DNA from 3 places in the Pseudoalteromonas sp. BDTF-M6 genome. Region 1 is predicted to be linked to each of the others. Evidence: riboswitches for the same ligand, from Rfam matches in the RefSeq annotation. Region 1 holds a riboswitch; each other region holds the start of a gene.
What was found. Region 1 has a riboswitch for cyclic di-GMP ahead of KD147_RS03260 (Ig-like domain-containing protein). Riboswitches for the same ligand answer to the same signal wherever they lie in the genome.

Region 1 (5,150 bases):
TGGTACTCACCAACTTTCCACAGGCTAATAACGCCAGTCCCGAAATCAGAGTGGATGTCTGGGATGATACCTGTGGCAAGGCGGCAAACAATAACCCGTCAGTGGGTGAATGTGACGCCAAAAACCTAAGGCTATTGTATAAAGGCGCTGCTATTTGTGGTTCTGAAAGTGATGACCTAGTTTGTGCTATCACCAATGACGAGGGTGGTGCATATGACCCCACTAATTCGCCTTGGCCTTACCAGTCTAAAAACCACCCGGATCCAAATGTGTTTCCTTATGAGTCCATCTTTGAAGGAGGCATTAACCTAACCCAATTGGTCGGCGGTGATAATTGCTTTAGTAGTTTTATGGCCGAAACCCGCTCATCAAGTGAGTTTACCGCGACATTGAAAGACTGGGTGTTACGTGACTTCGAGCTTTGCAGCATAGATATCACCAAACAGTGTGGGCAAGGTCAAGTAAATGAAGCAGAAGATGGTTATGTCTATGAGTACAGTGGTGTGGTTACCAACGACGGTTCGGGCACCTTGTATAATGTGCTAGTTACAGACCTAGAAGCTGGTCAAACACATGCTCTTGGTACTTTAGCGAAAGGCGAAACTGCAAACTACAGTGGAACTTTTGAGAGTACCTCTCCAGAAGGGTTTATCAATATGGTAGAGGTGAGTGCATCGGCCACACCAGCTGGCGCATCCACAGTTACCGATACTGCGAGTAGCGAATGTGATCCTCCTAGCTTGTCAGGTGAGATTAGCGTATCGAAAGTATGTGAGTCCAACTTTGTTGAAACAAACGCAGGAGTCATAGCTAAGGTCAGTTTTTCTGGGCAAGTCTGTAATATTACTACAGAGGCTCAGCCACTAACCTTGGCCAATGTCTCTGTTACAGATGACAAAGGAGACGTATACGCGGATTCTGAGATGACTATCCCATTTGGTACGGTGGAATTAGAGCAGGATGAATGTAAGCCTTACTATGGTAGTTATATACCAACTGCCTTTGAAGAAAGTGGTCAAATTTTCAAAGATACAGTGCTCGCAACGGGCGAGTTAAAGGTTACAGGTGATCCCGTTCAAGATACTGCTTTTGCAACCTGTCCTATTTGTCCAGAGGGGGAATAGATAACTAGCAGGGATGTAAACTAAGGAGATAAATCGTTTCAATTTAAAAGCCTAGCGGTAAATTCGCTAGGCTTTTTTTGTCTTATTTATTTTTACCTCGGCCAGGCTTAGTGGCTCCCCCACCTGTATCGCCTTTTTGCAGTGCAATACTAACATTGGCCGTTGCGCTGGTGATGCCGTCACTAATGGTATAGCTGAAGCTATCGCTGTTTTTAAAGCGCTTACCAGGGGTGTAGCGTACGGCTCCATCCGATAATAATTCGACACTGCCTTTGCTGGCTCCGCTTACCGTTACTAGCCTAACCGTTTCAGGCTCTGACAGCGTATCGTTGGCCATAACGTCGACAATAACTGAGCTTAGGCTGGTGATTGCCACCTGGTCGTCATTGGCCTTTAGTACAGGTGTAATCGGCAATTCACCCGATGAACTGATAACAGTGTAAGCGACCTGTGTGCTTGCTACCTTGTCGCTATTGCTTGCATTAATTGTTAACGGATAGGTGTTGGCTGCGGCATCTACAGCCGAGGTGACACTTAGCGTAACGTCTACAGATTCACCTGGCGCAAGAGATACCTGCTCACTGTCGGCATACCAGCCCTGTGGCAAGAGCGCTCGCACGTCAATAGTGGAAGTGCCACAGCTATTTGAATCTCGATTGGTTACACTCACCATGTAGCTAACTTGAGCTCCGGCACTGACTTCAGTGGAGGAAAGTGGCGTAGCAGATAGGCTAGGTGTCTGCGCCGCACAGCTTGTTTGACCAAAGGTGACGCTCACCTCGGCCTTTCCATCTTGTGCGCTTATCAAACTAATGGTTGCGCCAGATTCTGGATCTGTAAAGGTGCCTCCGACGGGAAGGGCCGGATCTCCCCAGTCTTTATAGCCCGTTTGTTGCTCATAATAAGAATTGGGCTTCATATGCAGTAGCTGACTACTGTACGCGTCTCCCTCGGTTGCCTGGCGCACGACAATACCGGCAGTAACATCATCGCGAAAAAAGCTGTAAGAGCGGTCAGCGAGAAAATCATCGTGGGCGATTGCTTGGCGATACTCGACATATAACCAACGCTGTTTGCCGTTGGCATCAAGGCCACGGGGAATTTTAATAGCAATTGGTTGGCCATCGTTTTCTTCATAGGCGCCGAGGGAGTAGGTACCTGTGCGCTCGGCCACACTAATTTCCGGTGCAACAGAGGAAGTCATCCAACCTAAACGCTCCTTTTGGAAGGTACTAAAGTAGCCCATATCATCATTACCCATGGTGTCATAACTATCGCCATAAGAAATTGTACGACAACTGCCGCCAAGTACTCCATCGGTGCAGTTCAAAGCATTTGCATGGCGCAGCCCTAGGTTATGTCCCAGCTCATGGGCTAATACTCTAGGTTCTCTGGCACCATTTATGATTACTCTCGAAGGTAAACTGGACGTGGTTGCAGAGCCCTCAGTAGCACAGCCATCGCCGGTGGTGAGATAGACAAAGCGCGTATAGCCTGAGAGGTCGATACCTTTAGCCTGAGCTTGTTTTTTGGCTTCCTCTTCGAGGATGTAAGAGGTATTACAATCCTGATTAGACAAGGGCACGGTAACCAGGCCTCCTACCTCGCCAGTAAACCAAAGCTGTCCGTATGAATTCGCCTTGTAGTAATCATTGATGGTACCGAACATCAGTTCACGGGCTTCTGCGCTGGTCATAGGCTGCTCCGCGGGGTTTTCCTGGAAGTTAACCATAAGGACCAGGGTTTTTTGCTCACCGGTTGTAGAAGCCAGGGAAGAGGCCGAGTAAGCAACACCGGATAGAGCCATTACGCTTGGGAGAAGATATTTGGCAATGGTTTTGCCCCCATCGTTAAGAGCTGGGAGAAATGCTGTTAGCTTATTGGAAGATTGTTTCATGTTTACCTACATCAAAATAGCTCAGCGATACAGCGCAACAAAGCGAATAAAGTGTTCGTGCATGAAAACGGGAAGAGGGAGATGACATATCATCGCCTCGGCAACTCCGCTGCCTTAGACAATGTCCTTAGGCCGGTCGTTTTGCGTATCAAGGTTTCCCTTAATTTGCCTTTTTCTAGCTAACAATATCTGTATGCTTGAGCGTAAAATTAGTAAAAACGGCTTTTAAGCTCATATCAGTAAGGAAGTGCCTGTTGTTTACATTCCATACGATTCGTGGAGGGATGGTATAAAAAATGATCAACTCAAGCAAGTAATCTAAGGGAGAATTTTTAATGTTTTTTCATTAGATTTTTGAAGGCTGAAAAAACGTTTTGAAACTCAATTAGATGCTGAAAAGATAGGCAGGAAATTAGATCAAGATATAGAGTTTAGATAGGCACGAAATAAATTTATATATTTACAAGAACATTCAGTAAGGCTTCATTTTCACCATGAACCAAACGGGGTGATAATTAGTTTTTGGTTCTATAACATATTGATTTTAAAGATTTTAAAGATAGGAATTTTGTTTTTTCAGCTTTCGTTCATTTTACTTTGCAAAAGCCCCAAAAAACAAAATCGGCTAAAGAGAATTCTTTAGCCGATTTCATCGTAGTTAAGTAGATGTTTACTACTTAGTGCCTACAGCAGGGCGCTTAACGCTTATCCTGGCTTACGTAGTCACGCATAGTTGCGCCTTTGTATAGCTGACGTGGGCGGCTGATCTTGTGACCAGGCTGAGATAGCATTTCATCCCAGTGTGAGATCCAACCTACGGTACGGGCCATGGCAAAGATAACGGTGAACATGCTGGTAGGAATACCGATAGCCTTAAGAATGATGCCTGAGTAGAAGTCTACGTTCGGGTAAAGCTTCTTCTCAACAAAGTACGGGTCTTCTAGGGCGATTTGCTCTAGGCGCATTGCAACGTCTAGTAGTGGATCTTCGATGTTAAGCTCTTTCAGTACTTCGTGACAGGTTTCACGCATTACCGTGGCACGTGGGTCGAAGTTCTTGTAAACGCGGTGACCGAAGCCCATTAGACGGAACGGATCGTTCTTGTCTTTGGCTTTGGCAACGTATTCGTCGATACGGTCGACCGAACCGATTTCTTGTAGCATGGTTAAGCAAGCTTCGTTAGCGCCGCCGTGAGCAGGGCCCCACAGTGATGCGATACCGGCTGCGATACAGGCATAAGGGTTAGCGCCAGAAGAACCCGCGATACGTACTGTAGAAGTAGACGCATTTTGCTCGTGGTCGGCGTGAAGCATAAAGATACGGTCCATTGCCTTCGCTAGCACTGGGCTTACCTTGTATTCTTCAGACGGTACGGAGAACATCATGTGTAGGAAGTTCTCGGCGTAGCTCAAGTCGTTACGTGGGTAAACGAAAGGCTGACCAATGGTGTATTTGTACGCCATGGCTGCGATAGTAGGCAACTTAGCTACCAAGCGGATTGCGCTGCGCTTACGCTGTGCAGGGTCGGCAATATCCAGGTCCTGGTGGTAGAAAGAAGACATAGCACCAACCACACCACATAGCATCGCCATTGGGTGAGCATCAACACGGAAGCCCTGGAAGAAAGCGGCTACTTTCTCGTGAACCATGGTGCTTAATGTGATTGAGTTTGAAAATTTCTCAAGCTGTTCTGCGGTAGGCAGTTCGCCGTTAAGAAGAAGGTAGCAAAGCTCGGTGTAGTTTGAGTTCTCTGCTAGCTGGTCGATAGGGTAACCGCGGTGTAGTAGTACACCTTTGGCGCCATCGATGTAGGTGATAGATGAGTCACAAGAGCCAGTCGACATAAAACCTGGGTCATAAGTGAAGTAACCGTGAGAGCCCAAGGTACGAACGTCGATAACGTCTTGACCCGCTGTGCCTTCATAAATTGGAAGCTCGATCGGGTCGTGTCCATCGATATGAACTGTGGCTTTCTTATCTGCCATCTATTTATCTCCTAATAAGAATAACAAGCTGCTGCTGTTATGCGTGATACTAATGTTAAGCAAATTGCGATCATTCTAACGTACAAGAGGGGTAGAAAGTCAATTTTAATGCATATTCGTATAATAAATATTCCTCGCAGATTA
Region 2 (5,150 bases), on a different contig from region 1:
AGGATACTGCCTTGGTCATACCTTATTTATCCCTTGGAGTCACAAATGGGAGCAAAGATACCATTAATGGCCATTGGGATCATGGTGTTTCGGCAAATCCGCGCCTATAAGCGGTGAAATACGGGGAAAATGAGCATGGCGAAGTTAGGGCTCTTTGCCAATACTCAACAGCTTTTTCATAAAATCCGATTTGTTCTTGTCGCTTTGATAGTCGAGGTGATAGGTGTTATGAAAGCCAAAACGCAAGAGCACACCACTGCCTTGCAGATACAGGGTGTAACCATCGACATCGGAATAAGCGTATAGTCCCTGATAAAACTTGCCTTGCTCGGTTTGTTCACCATATTGTTGAATATGCTCGTAAGCGCGTAGCAGGATTTTACTGTCTATTTCATTTTTCATAACGGATATCCGGCTTCTTTGTGGCCTAGGGTTAGTTATAATCTTTGGGCAAGTGACGTAAAAGTAAAGAGTTTAATTGAAAAATAGGAGTCAGCGTGTGCAGGTACAGGTATTGGGCAGCAGCTCGGGAACACCAACAAGAAGCCGAAATGTTTCCGCTTATGCCGTATTTCGTGACGATCAAAAGCCCTGGTATCTGGTCGATTGTGGCGAGGCGACTCAACACCAGATATTAAGAAGTAAGCTATCGCTTTATCATCTTGAGGCCGTGTTTATTACCCATAAGCACGGCGACCACTGCTACGGCCTACCCGGGCTGATTGCTTCGGCGGGGCTATCGGGACGCACCCACTCCATGAGGATAGTGGCGCCTGTAGAAGTGCTTGAATTTGTCCGTGCCGCCATGGCAATGAGTGAGTGGAGTTTGCCCTTTAATCTGGAGTTATGTGCTCTTGAACGCCTGAATGAACAGGCCTTTAGTTGGGTTGAGGTACAAAGCTGCCCATTGCAGCACAGGGTGCCAAGTTACGGCTTTAAATTTACGGAAATTCAGATCCCGCGCAAGTTGGCTATTGACCGACTTCAAGCGCAGCACATAGCCAGTGGACCCCATTATAACCTGCTGCAGCGAGGTGAGGACGTTAGCTACCAAGGCAGGCTTTTATCTGCCGGTGACTACACCTATTTAGCCTGGCAGCCCAGGGTGATCATTGTCTGTGGTGATAATGAAGCGCCCACTTGTTTAGACCCTGTGATTTCCGGTGTGCACCTGCTGGTTCATGAAGCCACCTTTTTGGCTACGGACTTACGAAAGGTTGGCGTTCACACAGGCCACAGCGATGTACAGCGTGTCAGCGCCTATGGACAAGAACACAAACTGCCAGCCTTACTGCTTACCCACTTTAGTGCGCGTTATGCTCCGGGAGAGGGCATGAAGCCACTGTTCGTTGAGGCCAAGGCCGAATATTCAGGTCGGCTTTTTTTGGCCACCGATGGCATGATAGTCGAGGTGGCGAAAAACGCCGAGGTGGTAGTGGTGCAAGCAGGGTTCAGTAAAGAATAATAGGCTGAATTCTTAAGGGGTAAGGTATGGTCAAACTATCTGCATTTTTAATGCATGGATGCGGATGGTCATTTACGCTTCTATTGATTCAAAAAAGCCTTGCCTCATTAGGCAGTTAGCAGAGTTTTTGGGGCTCTTATAATAGTTACACTGCAATTGTTTAAAAATCACACAATAAAAACAATAATCCAAGTAAATACAGTTGGTTATAGCGTATTGATTTTCACTTTTATGTCGGCTCTGTGGTGTGCTTAAAGAATGATGTATGGTTAGGCATGCACCCGTATTAAGAACAAAATCCAGCTAAATCCCCTGTTCAGTTGATGTTAATCGAGATTTTTATCTAAAAAAGGTCTTTTTTACGCATTTTTATCCTGAACGGCTTGTTCAGTTACAATTTTGTTCGTTTCTTGTCCATTGATTTATAAAAAGTTTCAAAAATCGTCTAAAAAAAGATCAATTTCACCATTGAGAATCTTTAAATCACCTTGTTAGAATGCGCCTTCGTTTGGACCCCAATGGTCCATGAAGTAAGATTCGAAAGCACTCTCGAAACGGCAAACATTACGAAATTAATGTACGCAAAATCACAGGCCCTAACTGGTTTAGGCGGTGGGCAGCTGGGTTACCGAAAGAGGCGCGTTGATAGAGCTCGGTCATTGACTTGGTCATGGTACTGGGAGCTTTCGAAGTGATATACAAACTTTGAGAGGTTCTAGTAGTGACTATAACGAAAGGCGTCGTAACGCCTAATAAACTTTCTTCTTCTGTTTTAAAAGCCTGTGGCCTAGGACTTTTGGCAACTACTTTGGGCTTTACCTCAAATAATCTTTTCGCTGCAAACGCCCAGACGATGCAACACGGCCAGGTTTTCAAACAAGCGCAGGTCGACAATCAGGCCAGCACTCAAGCAAACAAAACACAATTAGAGCAACAAACCCTGGACCTTGCCGCTACCATGGGTGAGCTTCGCCGTGCCAACAAGGGTGCCACTAAGGGTGTTAAAGGCTCCGATGCCGCCTTTGAACAACAGCTTCAAGAACTCGTTTTAGAACGCCAGGCAAGCCAATACGCTTTGTTGCAACTTGATGCTAATGCTGCATTGCGCACCGTGATGCCAAAAGCCAAGCGTACCGGCATGCCCGCTCATATCGAAGCAAAGTTAGCACAGCAAGCGGAGCTGGTTGGTGAGCTGGAATTGGTGTATGAAGATTCAGAGCAACCGGGCCAAACTCGCCTAAGCTACTACTTAAGTACGGCAAATAAAAAGGTACAGCTATTTGTACCGGATAATATCGATACCCATTTATTGCAGTCGGGTGCCAAGGTGCGCGTTAAGGGCTGGCAATTTAATAATGGCGAGCAAGACAATACGCAAACGTCATTGGTACTGGGCGAAGAACAAAATAACCTAGAAGTGCTTGCCGCCGGTGGTGACATTGAGAGCACCAGCGTTTCTACTCAAGCCGCACTCACGGGTACCACGGGGGAGCAAAAAGTACTGGTATTAATGCTGAACTTCCAGGACAACGCTAGCGCTCGCCCTTGGACGGCGCAGGAAGTCGAAGACATGGTGTTTGGTCGTGTAAACGACTATTACATGGAAGCTTCCTATGGCCAAACCTGGCTCACGGGTGATGTGCGTGGTTATTACACCATGCCTATCGACACCACCTGTGAATATTTCCACATGGACAGCTATGCGCAGCAGGTGGCCAGAGACAATGGTATCGACCTGAGTCAGTATGATCGCCTGGTCTATATGCTGCCACAAAACAATAATTGTGGATGGCAGGGCCAGGGGACAGTGGGTGGCTCTCCATCACGAGCCTGGATCAATGGCGAACTTAACCTTAAGATTATCGGCCATGAATTGGGTCACAATCTGGGCCTTAAGCACGCTAAGGGTAGAAGTTGTAATTCCGATGGCTCCTGCTTTGTTTCTACTTATGGCGACAAGCTTGATATTATGGGTCGTTCAGAAGGTCACTATAATGTGTTCAATAAGGAGCGTTTGGGCTGGCTAACGGCGCAGCGCGGTGAAATCATTACCGCCGATGCGGATGGTAGCTATCAACTGGAGCCCTATGAGCAAGCCTCACAAGGTCAGGCCAAGGGCTTAAAAGTTCGCCGTGGTACCGATGCCAGCACGGGTGAGCCGCTTTACTACTACCTGGAATATCGCCAAGGCACTGGTTTCGATAGTTTTCTAGCCGGTAAACCGCTCACCGAAGGCGTCTTGCTGCACTACAACGAATCCAAATCAGATATTGAAAGTAGCATCCTGATAGACGTGACTCCTAGAAGCGGGAGTGATGACTTGGCAGACGCGGCCATAGTAACTGGGCAAAGCTATAATGATGCCGAGGCCGGTGTCACCATCACCACCGAGTGGGCCAATAGCTCAGGCGTGGGTGTAAATATCAGCTACTCAGGCCAGCAAACCTGTGTTGCAGCGCAGCCAAGTATTGCGCTGGCGTCGAACAGCAGTGTTTGGGCCAATGCCGGTGAAACCGTAACTTATAGCGCGACCTTAACGAATAACGACAGCGTCGAGTGTGGCAACAGCAATTACAGTGTTTCTGCACAAGTACCATCGGGCTGGAATGCAACGCAGCAATCGGTGAGCCTGGCGCCGGGTCAAAGCACCACGGTAAGCTTAAACGTTACTTCAAGCACGACCGCTACAGACGGCTTCTACGATGTCACCATTAAGGGTGTGAATATCAGCGATACTCGCTATCAAGCCAGTACTACTGCGTCTTATGTGGTTGAAACGCAAGTGGCGGCCTGTGTATCGGCAAATCCACAATGGACCTTGCTCAACAGTAATGCTACCGAGGTAGTGGCGGGCACTGCGGTTACCTATCAGGGCACATTAACCAACAAGGACGATGCGAACTGCGCAGCTTCAACCTTTGATGTAAAGGCGAGCCTGCCTGCGGGTTGGCAAGCCACTAGCCCAAGTGTGAGCTTGGCTCCTGGCCAATCACAAACTTTGAACGTCAGCGTGACGTCGGCGGCGGATGCCAATGCCGGTGTGTATGACTTTAGTCTGGTTGCACTAAACCGTGATAATGGCGGCTATCAGAGCTCGGCCAGTGCTACTTATCAGGTAGCGGCGCCGGTGGCCAGTTGTCGTTTGGCGGCACCAAAACTAGTTGTGGCCGATGCGCTTGGCAGCGAAGTTGATGCCGGCACAGTACAACGCTATAACGTCGAGATCACTAACCAGAATCAGGATTGTGCCGATGCGACCTATAACTTGAGCATAGCTACGCCAAGCGGTTGGAGTGCCAGTAATAATACTGTGACCCTGGCCAGCGGTGCGACCACAACCGTCAGTGTGAGCGTAATGTCACCGACCAGCGCCAGTGCCGGCAGCTATAATTTGACCTTGACGGCTAAGGACGTAGCAAATACCGCCTACAGCAGCACCAGCACCTTGGTTTACCGTGTGGCACAGCAACAGAACAATGCCCCAGTAGCCAACAGTGACTCAGCAACGCTGACGTCAAAAACGGCCATTTACATCAATGTGCTTGGCAATGACAAGGATATCGACGGCGATACCCTAGTAGTTAAGAGTGCGACTCAAGGTGCCAAGGGCAGCGTACAGGTACTGAGCGATGGTCGCATTAAGTACACGCCGGCAAAAAGCTTTAAAAGCAGTGACAGCTTTAGC
Region 3 (5,150 bases), 670 kb from region 1:
GCCGCCGTGGTGGCACACTCAAGTGCCGACGCCAAGGTTTGATTATTGGCCAAGTCTTTGGCCGTGACACTGAAGCAGTATTGGGTTTCACCTTGCAGTCCGGTTGCCATGAACTCAGTGCCGGTTTGCCAGGTTCCGGAGGTGCAATCCGTGCCGCCTTGCTGACAGCTAAACAGATAGCTCACCTGGGCGCCGCTGTCATCCGTGGCGGTCGTGGCCTGCATGCTGATCTCGCTATGGCTGATGGCGCTGGGAACTTGGGCAAAGCTCATGGGGTTAGGGTCCGGAGGCGTGGTATCCGGTGCCGCCGCAGGCAGGCTGCCATTTAAGTAATAATGGCCCTGGCTGGCATAATCGCTCACATAGGGCCCCGACGTGCCATACACCTCCAGGGTGTATAGATCGGCGGCAAGGTCAAGTTGCAGTGTGGCGCTGGTTTCTGCATCGCCAGCAGAGTCCGCAATAAGCGAGCCGCCAGCGTCATATAAACGCAGCCCAATATCAAGGTTGGCGCCGCGACGGGTGCTGCGTGTAAAGGCATCCCACGCCGGGGTGGCACTGATCTGGGCGCTGCCTGTACCGGCATTAAACTGGAACCAGTCACTGTCGCCCACCTGCACCGTGCCCTTATTGTCGCCAACAGCGTTGCTTGGATCCAACTCGCGATTGGTCGCGCTGAACTGGCCAAACTCATCGACTATGAGAGCCGTTGGCGATTGGGCATTGCCTTCGTTGTCGCTTGAAGCCCCCAGTTTATTGGTGATGATGGCAATATCGTCTTGCAGTTGGTTGGCGTCGGGGTACTCGCCTTTGCTCCACTGGGTGATATTCTTGCTATAGGAGTTACCCATGATCGGAGCCCAGCTGCCGAGTTCGGTATTCTCACCCAGACCACCATAGTAGGAGGTGGTGGATGTACCATCGTGGCTTAAGCCCAGGTTATGACCCAATTCGTGGGAGCCAGCTTCGGCCATATAGGTTTGACCGCCGCCACCGAGGCGGTTGTAGTACACGAAGGCCGGTTGATAATAGGTGTAATTACTTCTTCCCCAGACACTTAAATAGGCCACGCCGCCGGCGCCTTGAGAGGGCAGCGCCTTGTTTGTGGCGTCGCTGTCTTTGGTAAATAGTACCCAGCCCACATTGGCGCCAAAGCTCGCTGGAGCCTGGGTGGTTACGTCGATGTCAAAGGCAGAAAAGTCGTCGGCCATGCGCGCCCAGATTTGGTGGATGCGGCTGCGCTCCGAGTCGTTAAAGGTGCTGGGATCGCCATCCAAATCATAGGGCAGGGTGTCATAACTGGTACCACCGCCCCAGGCGCGGCCACTGACCAGACCACCGTCAAAATCTAAATAAACGGTATTGGCGGCGCCGGGTTTGCTATGCAGGTTAAATACATCAATGGCAGGCAGAGTCGCCGCGGCGCTCGGCGCTTCGCCGGTGCCAGCTCCCTGTACCAGACCCATTTCCACGTAAAAGAGTTCACCATTGTTATCCGCCTCCATAAAGGCCGTATCCAGCGCCGGCACTCCAAGGGCGGTGAGCTGAGCCAGTACTTTTTGTTGTACATGGGGAGGGAGCTTGGCAAGGCTGTGTTTTAAACGGTTGTCGGGGAGGTTTTCCAGGGCCTGATCTGGCAGCGTGTTCTGCGTGTCATTAGCTGTGTTGGCGTAGGCTTGAGTCCCTAAGGCGAGGCTAATGGCCGCGACCATTGAGCTTATTTTATGCGCTGTGGCTGATTTCATTGTGCATCCCAAATGGTTGGCTCGGCCTTGGGACAGAAACTCTGGTAGCCGCATTGCGACCGCACTGGCAATCCCGCTTTCTTTGGGCTGTACCCCAAGACCGGTGACTTTGCGCCCCATCCTCGCGAATGGTTTGCCCTTCATGTCTTTGTTAAATGACCATTTGAGCCTAGCAAGGGATAAATGAAAATCAAATATTAATTATTTAAAATAGGAACAGCGGGCGATGCCAATACCCCGGTTAGGGGAATAGGATAGGAATCAAGCTGCCAATAAGCGTTGTAACGCCGCGAATTAGTATTGTCAGCCATGGCTGATATTCATCCCGTCAGCATCAGGGGGCAATCTATCGCCCACTGCTTGTACCGTTAGCATGTACATTGTATGTTGGCTATTGGTACCAGTCGCATTTTTCTATGCCCTAGGCCTCGAGTTAGATAAGGCTCAGTAGGGTAAAGGAAAGCTAGACCAAGGTCGTGTTGCCTTAAATTAGGTACGTACAATAAGTTAGGTTAAGTACACACGAGGTGTACACACTAGCTAAAGTCAGTCGAGCCAAACAAGCAGGGAAGGCCGTTTAGGGAGGGCTTTAAAATGAGCAAAGCATGTATTGCCGTAGCCGATGATCATCCTTTAATTGTGTTTGCCATTGAACATAAAATTAAGGGGGCTTGGCCCGATATTCAGGTTGAAAGCGCCCATTGTTATCACCAACTTTTTCGCATTCTCGAGCAAAAAGAACAGCAAATTGATTTAGCCATCGTTGATTTGTCCATGCCGGGCAGTGAAGGGATCCAGGGGGTGGAATACATCTGCAAAAACTACGAAAATGTGCCCGTGATAGTGATCAGCGGCAATGATGACTTCAAAAGTTGCACCGCTTGTTTAGACGTCGGTGCGCTGGAATTTGTCTCTAAAACCGAGTTTGACTCGGTGATTATCGATTTGATCTCCAAGTACCTTTTTAACGACTCACCGCAACCGAACAAGGTCTTGTCTCAAGTCGAAGAACCCCAGACATTACCCCTACTCACCCCCAGCCAACGCAAGGTATTAAAGCAAATGGCCGATGGCTTAAGTAATAAGGCGATCGCCCGAGAGCTGAATATTTCGGAGAAAACCGTCCGTGTCCATGCCAGCGCCATCTTTAAACAGCTGGATGTGGAAAACCGTACTCAGGCGGCGGTGAAATACAAGCGTCTTGCACACGCCATTGAGCTTTAAACGGCCTTTTAAATCGCGTCAGCTGCGCAATTTATTTTATTCCTCTATTTGCAATAAAGTTGTGGCTTACCCTAAAAACCACGACTTTATTCGCATTTTTGAGGCCGTTTAGGCTAAATGACCTAGTCCATTTTAGCCGATCAAATTAGGTAATCTGCTTAATATGTTATGTGTTGTTAACTGCTTACACTGGAACTTCATAACAGACGAGGATGTGGTGCCATCTGGGTTGTTAAATGGCTCTCAATACTGTTTGAGCACGTTTATAAGTCTTTAAGGGAAGCCCCTTGAGTAAACGTGCAATAGAAAACATGCAATGAAGTTAATAATAATGACAGAGGGAGGACGTAATGGTCCAAAACAAACTCAAATTGCTTAGCATGGCGCTGTTGGCCGGTACCTTAACGAGCGGTTGTACCTTTATTGGCGAGCATAAGGTCACAGGTGGCGGCACCATGGCATCGGCGGGTGGTGATAAGAATGCCGTGTTTACTTTTAATGCCGAAAACTGCGGCGAGGACGAGGTTAAGGGTCGCGTGAACTATGTGGATCATAGCGCCATTGATTTCGAAGATGTTGGCGGCGTAAGTATTAAAGCTGAAGTGGACAACTTCGGTTATTGCGCGCTTACCGATGAAGGATTAGAAACTGGCGTGCAGGAATGTAACTGCATGGATCAGTTTGAAGCGCAATTTACCTACTCATCAAAAAACCCCCAGGCGCCCGGCGAGGGCACCGGCTTTGTCTGCTTCTTTGATACCGGCGAGGGCAAGGGTAACTTCCACGGCGCCATTACGGCCTTCAATCTTATCGACGGACCCTATGACGGCTACACCAATGTTGGCACCGTTAACGGTAATATTCAGCAGCACAGCTGCCTACAAACTAGCGAAGCAGAATAATAAGGAGCATACGGATGTTTAATAAAACTCTACTCACTGTATTGGTAGCCACTGCTTTTTCTGCGCAAGCCGAGTTAGTTGAGGGTACAGATATGCTGGCGGGCAAAACGGCCCGCGTCATTTTCGAATATCATCAGGGTAATAAGGCCGAACTGGTTGCCGCGATTGAAGCGGTCGGTGGTGACGTCAAACGCCAATTGGATGCCGATAACTCGGTGGCGGCGGTGATCGATGCCGATATGTTTGAGCAATTGCAAAATAATGGCGCGATTAAATCCATCGAACTCGATGCCGTGCGCCAGGTTATTCCCAACGCAGTGACGCCAAGTGGTTTTCAAGATTATGCCCCCTACGGCCTACCCATGGTGCAGGCCGAACAGCTCGATTATGCCGGTGGTATCAAGGTCTGTATCGTCGATACCGGTTATGATCTCGGTCACCAGGAATTGCCAAGCACCACGGTGACCGGCGACGATGAAGGTGCTGGCCCCTGGTACCAAGATGGTCACGGTCACGGCACCCATGTTGCTGGTACCATAGCCGCAATCGACGGCAATGGTGGGCTGACCGGGGTGCTCGGCTCTGGCATGGCCGAATTACATATAGCACGGGTGTTTGATGACGAGGGCGGCTTTGTCTATGCTTCGGATCTTGCCGGTGCGGTGGCAGATTGTGCCAGCGCCGGTGCTAAGGTGGTGAGCATGAGCTTGGGTGGCGCCTTTTCAACCAAGGTGGAAGCGCGTGCCTTTGCACGCTTAGAGCGTGCTGGCGTGATGGCTATAGCCGCTGCTGGTAACGATGGCAACGCCACTCATAGCTATCCCGCGTCCTACGATGCGGTGGTGTCTGTGGCTGCGGTGGATGAGACAATGCAACATGCGGCGTTTTCACAAAGAACCGCGCAGGTTGAGCTGGCGGCTCCCGGTGTCGATGTCATTTCCACCTACCCAGGCGGCCTGTATGCATCGATGTCTGGTACCTCTATGGCCACGCCCCATGTTTCAGGTGTGGCGGCGCTGGTGTGGAGTCACTTCCCACAATGCAATAATTACGAGATAAGAAATGCCCTTAGCGCCTCGGCGATGGACCTAGGCGAGGCCGGCTATGACTATAAATACGGTCATGGTTTGGTGCAGGCCAAAGCCGCGTATGATCACCTGATGGCCAATGGTTGTAACGGCAAGGGTGTGAAGTAACAAGCAAGTTCCCCTCCTAAAAGCATAGCCCCGCAAAGGGGCTATTATCCTCGATGGGGGCCAGGCCACCCGTTAAAAACCTT

Region 2: another riboswitch for cyclic di-GMP. It lies ahead of KD147_RS08040 (NEW3 domain-containing protein); the one in region 1 lies ahead of KD147_RS03260 (Ig-like domain-containing protein).
Region 3: another riboswitch for cyclic di-GMP. It lies ahead of KD147_RS00215 (M12 family metallo-peptidase); the one in region 1 lies ahead of KD147_RS03260 (Ig-like domain-containing protein).

Annotation. Positions count from the first base shown of each region.
Region 1 is NZ_JAGXTQ010000001.1:722,254-727,403, reverse strand. Features, by position in the region: gene KD147_RS03265 (DUF11 domain-containing protein) at 1-1,124, shown strand, start outside; gene KD147_RS03260 (Ig-like domain-containing protein) at 1,207-3,021, opposite strand; cyclic di-GMP riboswitch class I at 3,118-3,201, opposite strand; gene KD147_RS03255 (citrate synthase) at 3,720-5,006, opposite strand.
Region 2 is NZ_JAGXTQ010000003.1:189,577-194,726, reverse strand. Features, by position in the region: gene KD147_RS08055 (AbgT family transporter) at 1-19, opposite strand, end outside; gene KD147_RS08050 (DUF3081 family protein) at 145-402, opposite strand; gene KD147_RS08045 (ribonuclease Z) at 500-1,465, shown strand; cyclic di-GMP riboswitch class I at 2,012-2,098, shown strand; gene KD147_RS08040 (NEW3 domain-containing protein) at 2,187-5,150, shown strand, end outside.
Region 3 is NZ_JAGXTQ010000001.1:48,848-53,997, forward strand. Features, by position in the region: gene KD147_RS00215 (M12 family metallo-peptidase) at 1-1,745, opposite strand, end outside; cyclic di-GMP riboswitch class I at 1,809-1,893, opposite strand; gene KD147_RS00220 (response regulator transcription factor) at 2,340-2,969, shown strand; gene KD147_RS00225 (hypothetical protein) at 3,320-3,871, shown strand; gene KD147_RS00230 (S8 family peptidase) at 3,886-5,067, shown strand.